Regions from separate parts of the Amycolatopsis methanolica 239 genome, predicted to be linked through region 2. Evidence: riboswitches for the same ligand, from Rfam matches in the RefSeq annotation. Region 2 holds a riboswitch; the other holds the start of a gene.

Region 1 (3,392 bases), 1.6 Mb from region 2:
GGGAGGCGTTCGTGCTCACCCAGGTGATCGGACTGTCCTACGCCGACGCGGCGGAGGTGTGCGACTGCGCTGTCGGCACCATCCGGTCCCGCGTGTTCCGGGCCCGCGAGGACCTGACCGCCGCACTCAGCTCGAACGGGCGGGCGGCCTCACTCGGCTGAGCTCCACCGGTGCTCGACCCTGGCGAGCCGCCAGTACGCGATCGCGGCCGCCCACACCACCACGAACAACCCGACGACGATGTAGCCGACGCTGTCGAGGTCGATGTCCGCGATCCAGTCGACCAGCGCGCCCGACCAGCCCAGGTCGTCCCGGGCGACACCGACCAGCTCGATGGTGCCGATGACCAGCGCCACCGCGACGGACAGGCCGGTGATCGTGAGGTTGTAGTAGATCTTGCGGACCGGGTTGGCGAACGCCCAGTTGTAGGCGAAGTTCATGAACGTGCCATCAAGCGTGTCGAACAGGCTCATGCCGGCGGCGAACAGCAGCGGCAGGCACAGGATCGCGTACCAGGGCAGGCCGGCGGCCGCGCCGGACCCGGCGAGCGCCAGCAGCAGCACCTCGGTCGCGGTATCGAACCCGACGCCGAACAGCAGCCCGACCAGGTACATCTGGCCCGGGCGGCGGATCGAGCGGGTGAGCCTGCCGAGGAACCGGTTGACGAACCCGCGCGAGTCGAGCCGCGCCTCCAGCTCGGCCTCGTCGAAGCGGCCGCGGCGCAGCTCGCGCCACACCTTCCAGATGCCGATCAGCGCGACCAGGTTCAGAATGCCGATCAGGTACAGGAACCCGCCGGACGCGCCGGTGGAGATCACGCCGAGCACCCGGTGCGCCGACGAGCCGTCCTCGGTCCAGCTCAGGATGCCCTTCGCGCCGATCGCGACGAGCACCGCCAGCACGACGACCACGGTGGAGTGCCCGAGCGCGAACCAGAACCCGACCGAGACCGGGCGCTGGCCCTCGGCCATCAGCTTGCGCGTGGTGTTGTCGATGGCGGCGATGTGGTCGGCGTCGAACGCGTGCCGCATGCCCAGCGTGTACGCCGTCAGCCCCAGCCCGAAGCCGAAGACCTGCGCGCCCACGGCGTAGTGCCCGGGCACCACGAGCAACGCGAGTATCCCGAAGGCGACCGCGTGCAACACGACGATGGCCAGCAGCAACAGGCCCGTGCGGTAGGTGTCCTGCCTGCGCCAGGACATGGTGGATGAACTCCCCATGGAGACCGCCTTCCAGCACCTCGTGGATGGTCCAACGTGCCGTGGCCGGTCTCCTGGCTTCGGATCAACATCCGCGGCCCGCCTTCCCGGACTCGCGTCCAGTGGCTGTCCCGGGCCGGGACTTCCCGTTCACAGTGGCGAGGGCCGCGCCGGTTTCACACCGGACTTCCCGAGCACCACGGCCCGCTCACGGTACGTTTCGGCCTCGCTGCGGGGCAAGGGCCATCCCGGTGACCGGCGCCCTACCGCCGGGACGCCGAGTTGTGCTACGCCGCAGTGGCTTCGTCCACCAGCGACTTCGCGACGCGCTTGGCCGTGGCCACCGCGGTCGGCGCGACGTCCAGCGACGCCGCGACCGTCGCGCCCTCGACCAGGACGAGCAGCGCCTCCGCCAGCCGCACCGGGTTCCGCGCGCCCGCGTCCGCGGCCAGGTCCCGCAGGTAGCCCAGCAACCACTGCTTCGACGCGGTGATCACCTGCCGTCCGGGGTGGTCGGGCGACGGCAGTTCGGCGTGCGCGTTGACGAACGCGCAACCACGCGTGTTCTCGGTGTCGAGCCAGTCGGCGAGCGCGTCGAAGACCTTCAGCAGCTTCTGGGCGGGAGTCGTCCGCGGGCCGGCGAAGGAGCGCACGTGTTCCCGCCACCGCTCGTCCCGGCGGCGCAGGTAGAGGGCTACCAGATCAGCCTTGGAGCCGAACCGGTCGTACAGGGTCTTCTTGGTGACCCCGGCCTCGGCGGCGATCGTGTCCACGCCGACCGCGTGGATCCCGTTGTCGTAGAACAGTTTCCCGGCGACCGTGAGGATGCGTTCGGCGGCCGGGGTCAGCGGCTTGTCCGTCTCCACGATTTGACAGTACACCGACCGGTATAGCTACCGTAGGCTATACAGATCGGTATACTCGGGGAGGTCGCATGCGAGGGAACGTCGCCGCCGGAGCCGGGTTCGTCCTGTTCTGGAGCTCCGGGTTCGTCGGCGCCACGCTGGGCGCCAGGTCCGGCGGCGCGGTATCCCTCCTGGCCTGGCGGTTCCTGGCCGCGGGGCTGCTGCTCGGCGTGTGGTGGGTGGTCCGGCGGCGCGCGATGCGGCCGCGGGACGCCGTGATCCAGGCCGGCCTCGGCGTGCTTTCCCAGGGCGGGTACCTGTACTGCGTGTACGCGGCGGCCGACCTCGGCGTCGCCGCCGGAACGTCCGCGCTGATCGCGGCGCTGCAACCGATCGTCGCGGTGGTGCTGAGCCAGTGCGTGCTGGGCGAGCGCGCGGGCGCACTGCGGTGGGCCGGGCTGGTCGGCGGGCTGGCCGGGGTGGCGCTGGTGGTCGGCGACGACCTGTCCGGCCGCCCCGGCACCCCGCCGCTGGCCTACGCCCTGCCGTTCCTGGCGATGCTCGCACTGGTCGCGGCCACGCTCATCGAGCGCAAGACGGCTTCCGACGTCCCGCTCTGGGACGGGCTGGTGGTGCAGTGCGTGACCAGCGCGATCCTGTTCACCGGGGTCGCGGCGGCCACCGGGCAGCTGGTCGCGCCCGCGGATCCGGACTTCTGGTTCGCGGTCGGGTGGGTCGTCGTGCTTTCCACGTTCGGGGGATATGGCTGCTACTGGCTGGTGCTGCGTCGCAGCTCGGTGACGACCGTGTCCGGTCTGCTGTACCTCACACCGCCTACCACGATGATCCTCGCCTGGCTCATGTTCGACGACACGATCACGCTGCGTGGCCTGCTCGGGCTGGTCGTCTGCCTCGGCGCGGTCGCGCTGGTCCTGCGTCCCCGGAAATTGTCGGTGGGGCGGGAGATGATGTCCGCATGTTGCTCGCCGACGTCGTCACAGCCTCCGCCTCGCTAGCGGCCACCCGCTCGCGCAAGGCGAAGATCGCGACGCTGGCGGACCTGCTCAACCGCGCGGACGAGCGGGAGCTGCCCGCCGTGGTCGCCTTCCTGACCGGCCGGCCCACCCAGGGCCGGATCGGGACGGGGTGGCGCACGCTGGCCGAGCTGGGCGCGCGCCCGGCTGACGAACCGAACCTGACCCTGGCCGGGGTCGACGAGGTCCTCGGCGAAGTGGGAGCCGCTTCGGGCAGCGGGTCGGCCAGGCGCCGGGCCGACCTGCTGGCGGAGCTGTTCACCCGCGCCACCGAAGCCGAACAGCAGTTCCTCTTCCGCCTGCTCACCGGTGAG
Region 2 (3,392 bases):
CCAGGGCCGACCAGCGCGCGGGCCGCGTGCGGGAGCACCAGCCCGACGAACCCGACCGCCCCGCAGGCACTCACCAGCGCGGCCGTCAGCAGCGCGGTGACGCACATCAGCACGATCCGGGTCCGCGTCAGCGCGACCCCGAGCGCCGCGGCGAGGTCCTGGCCGTAGGCGAGCACGTCGAGCGTGCGGGCGTGGCCGAAGCACACCAGCAACGCGACGACCAGCACCGCGGCACACACGCCGACCCCGGACCACGACGCGCTGCTGAACGACCCGAGCAGCCAGAACAACACGCCCCGCGTCGTTTCCGCGTCCCCGGCCGTCAACACGACGAACGACGTCAGCGCGGAGAACAGCTGCATCGCCGCGACCCCGGACAGCACGACGCGCTCGGTGGTGCCGCCCAGCGTCTGGCTGAGCAACAGCACGAGCCCGAACGACAGCACCGCCCCGGCGAACGCCCCCGCGGACAACGACACCACTCCCCCGCCGACGCCGAGCACCACGACCAGCACGGCACCGGTCGACGCGCCCGAGGACACCCCGAGCACGAACGGGTCGGCGAGCGGGTTGCGCAGCAGCGACTGCATGACCGCCCCGCACACCGCCAGGCCCGCCCCGCACACGGCGGCCAGCAGGGCGCGCGGGATCCGCAGGTGCCACACGATTCCGTCGCGCACCGGCGAGAGCACCGGCTCCCCGAAGCCGAGGTGGGCCAGGACGGTCGCGTAGACATCGCCGACGCTGATCCCGGCCGGGCCGATCGTCACCGCGACGGCCACCGACACCACGAGCAGCGCGAGACCACCGGCGCACAGCGGCAGGACTCGCGCGGTGCGCGTCACCTGGCGAACCCGAACCCGCGCAGCGCCGCGGCGACCTGCTCGGCGCCGTCCACGGTACGCAGTGTCGGATTCATCGCCTGCCCGGACAACAGCACGTACCGCTTGTTCCGCACGGCAGCCAGGTCGCGGGTCACCGGGTGCGACTCCAGGAACGCGATCTTGGCGGCGGCGTTCTCCGCGGTCTGCGAACGGCGGGTCAGGTCGCCGAGGACGATCACGTCCGGGTCGCGTTCGGCGACCGTCTCCCAGTTGATCTGCGGCCACTCCTCGCGCGTGTCGTCGAAGACGTTGCGGGCGCCCACGGTCGTCGTGATGATGCCGGGCGCGCCGCAGCAACCCGCCAGGTAGGGGGCTTCGGAGTTGGCGAACCAGAACATCAGCCGGGCGTTCGCGCCGGCGCCCGCGACCGCGCGCATCCGTTCCTGCAGGCTGGTCACCAGCTGCTCGCCGCGGTCCTCGACGCCGAAGATCCGCGCGAGGTCCCGGATCTCGGTGTAGACGGCGTCCATGGTCAGAGTCTCGGTGCGCGTGCCGTCGCCGCCGCCGCTGGTGTCCTTGGCGCACTCGGTCGGCGACAGGTAGGCGGGCACCCCGAGCTGCTCGAACTGCTCGCGGGTCGCGACGCCGCCCTTGCCGAGGATGGCGCCGAACGAGGCGGCGACGAAGTCCGGCTCGGCGGCGAGCACGGTCTCGAACGACGGGTAGTTCTCGGCGAGCCGGGGCACCTTCGCGTTGTCCGCGGCCAGGTGCGGCAGCACGGGATCGGTCCAGGTGGCGGTGCCTGCCATGCGGTCGGCCAGGCCGAGGGACAGCATGATCTCCGCCGCGCCCTGGTTGAGCGCGACCGCCCGCCGCGGCGGTTCCGCCACGCGGACCTGGTGGCCGCAGTTGTCGACGGCCACGGCGGCGGTGTCTCCGGAGGGGGTGGCGCTCGCACACCCCGTCAGCGTCAGCACGGCGGCGAGCAGCGAGAAGGTCATCGATCGGCGCACAGCGGCCCCTAGCGTCGAGGGCTCATGCGCGGAGCCCGGTCCGGCGGTCTCCCCCGTGGCGGGGGTGCCAGCAGGTCTTCGGACTCGGGGTCGTCCGGGCGGAACGCCTTCCCGGACCGCGTGGTCCAGTGGCCGTTGTCCCGCCCGTCGCCGCTCACCGCTGCGCGTCAGTTCCGGATTCGCACCGGATTCCCTGGCCCCTCGCGGGGCACGACTGGCGCGCTCACGCTAGCACGACGACCCCGTCCCCGGCCCCGACCGTGCCCGGTTCCACAGTGGCCCCGTAGGCGCCGAGGCACGTGTCGTGCTCGCGGCCGATGCGGCGCAGGACGGCCGGTGCGCGACGGCCGGTGCGCGGATCGACGTTGACGACGACGCAGCGCCGGTCGCGGCGGTCGACCCGGATGCGGGTGGTGCCGATGCGGAGCGTGCGGCCGATCCAGTCCTCCTCGGGCACGTCGGTGTCGATCAGAGGAGGTTGGGGCGGAAGCGCAGCGGCTCGGCACCGGCGCTGCGGGTGGTGATCAGGGACAACGGCGCGCTGTCGAACGTGCCACGGTCCAGTTTCTGGACGCGCGCGGCGCCCAGTTCCGCGGCGAGCGCGGGATCGGTGACGTCGTGCAGCCTGCCGTCCGGGGTGCGAACCTGGGACTCGCCGACGACCTGGTAGCGGACGAGGTCGTTGCGCCTGCGGATGGTGAGCCAGGGGAAGCCGTTCGACTCCTGGCCCGGCCGGACGAACGCCCAGCGCCGGTCACCGTCGAGGCCGTGCCAGGAGACGGCGGCCTCGTCCAGCGGTTGCGCGGCCATGGACTTGACGGGGTAGCGGAAGATCGCGGCGAGGTGTCCGACGAGCATCTGCGCCTCCTCGGGTGAGAAGGCGCCCTTGCTGCAGGAGACGGTGCCGAGCGTGGCGGGCCGGGCCCGTCGCAGCGCCCCTCGGCACCGCCTGCGAAGGTAGCACTTCTAGCTCCAGGCCTGCCAGGCCAGTGTCACGGCCAGGCCCATGCCCGCCAGCGCGATCGCCACCCGGAGCGGGGCCGCGGGCAGGCGGCGGACCACCGCGGGGCCCACGAAGGAGCCGGCGACCAGACCGAGGCACAGGGCCGCCGCCGCGGGCCAGAGCACCGAGCCGGTGAACGCGAACACCACGGCGGCCACCAGGTTGGCCGCGCCGGTCACGATGTTCTTCGCCGCGTTCGTCCTGGCCAGCGGCTGCGCCCAGGCGGCGGACAGCAGCGCCAGCATGATCACCCCGGCCGCCGCGCCGAAGTACCCGCCGTAGATCGCGACCAGGAACGCGCCCGTCGCAGTGCCCGCGGTGAGCCCGCCGTCGCCGCGGCCGGCGCGTTCGGCCAGCCGCGGGGAGAACAGCAACAGCACCGACGCGCCGCCGATGAGGAACGGGACGATGTAGGCGAACGTGTCCTCGGGGGTGAGCAGCAGCAACGCGCTGCCCGCCGCGCCGCCGACCGCGGTGATCGCGCACAACCGCAGCAACCGGGCGCGCTGCCCGCGCAACTCGGGACGCGAACCGGCCGCCGAGCCGACCGTG

What was found. Region 2 has a riboswitch for cobalamin ahead of AMETH_RS21560 (ABC transporter substrate-binding protein). Riboswitches for the same ligand answer to the same signal wherever they lie in the genome.
Region 1: it holds a riboswitch for cobalamin, as region 2 does, so the genes downstream of both, nicT (Nickel transporter NicT) here and AMETH_RS21560 (ABC transporter substrate-binding protein) in region 2, are expected to answer to the same signal.

Annotation. Positions count from the first base shown of each region.
Region 1 covers NZ_CP009110.1:6,042,241-6,045,632, forward strand. The annotation lists gene AMETH_RS29345 (sigma-70 family RNA polymerase sigma factor) at 1-161, shown strand, start outside; gene nicT (Nickel transporter NicT) at 150-1,202, opposite strand; cobalamin riboswitch at 1,247-1,416, opposite strand; gene AMETH_RS29355 (TetR/AcrR family transcriptional regulator) at 1,487-2,065, opposite strand; gene AMETH_RS29360 (DMT family transporter) at 2,134-3,060, shown strand; gene AMETH_RS29365 (ATP-dependent DNA ligase) at 3,021-3,392, shown strand, end outside.
Region 2 covers NZ_CP009110.1:4,440,725-4,444,116, forward strand. The annotation lists gene AMETH_RS21555 (FecCD family ABC transporter permease) at 1-845, opposite strand, end outside; gene AMETH_RS21560 (ABC transporter substrate-binding protein) at 842-1,825, opposite strand; cobalamin riboswitch at 1,890-2,071, opposite strand; gene AMETH_RS40580 (MOSC domain-containing protein) at 2,061-2,294, opposite strand; gene AMETH_RS40585 (MOSC N-terminal beta barrel domain-containing protein) at 2,306-2,695, opposite strand; S-adenosyl-L-homocysteine riboswitch at 2,709-2,784, opposite strand; gene AMETH_RS21575 (sulfite exporter TauE/SafE family protein) at 2,804-3,392, opposite strand, start outside.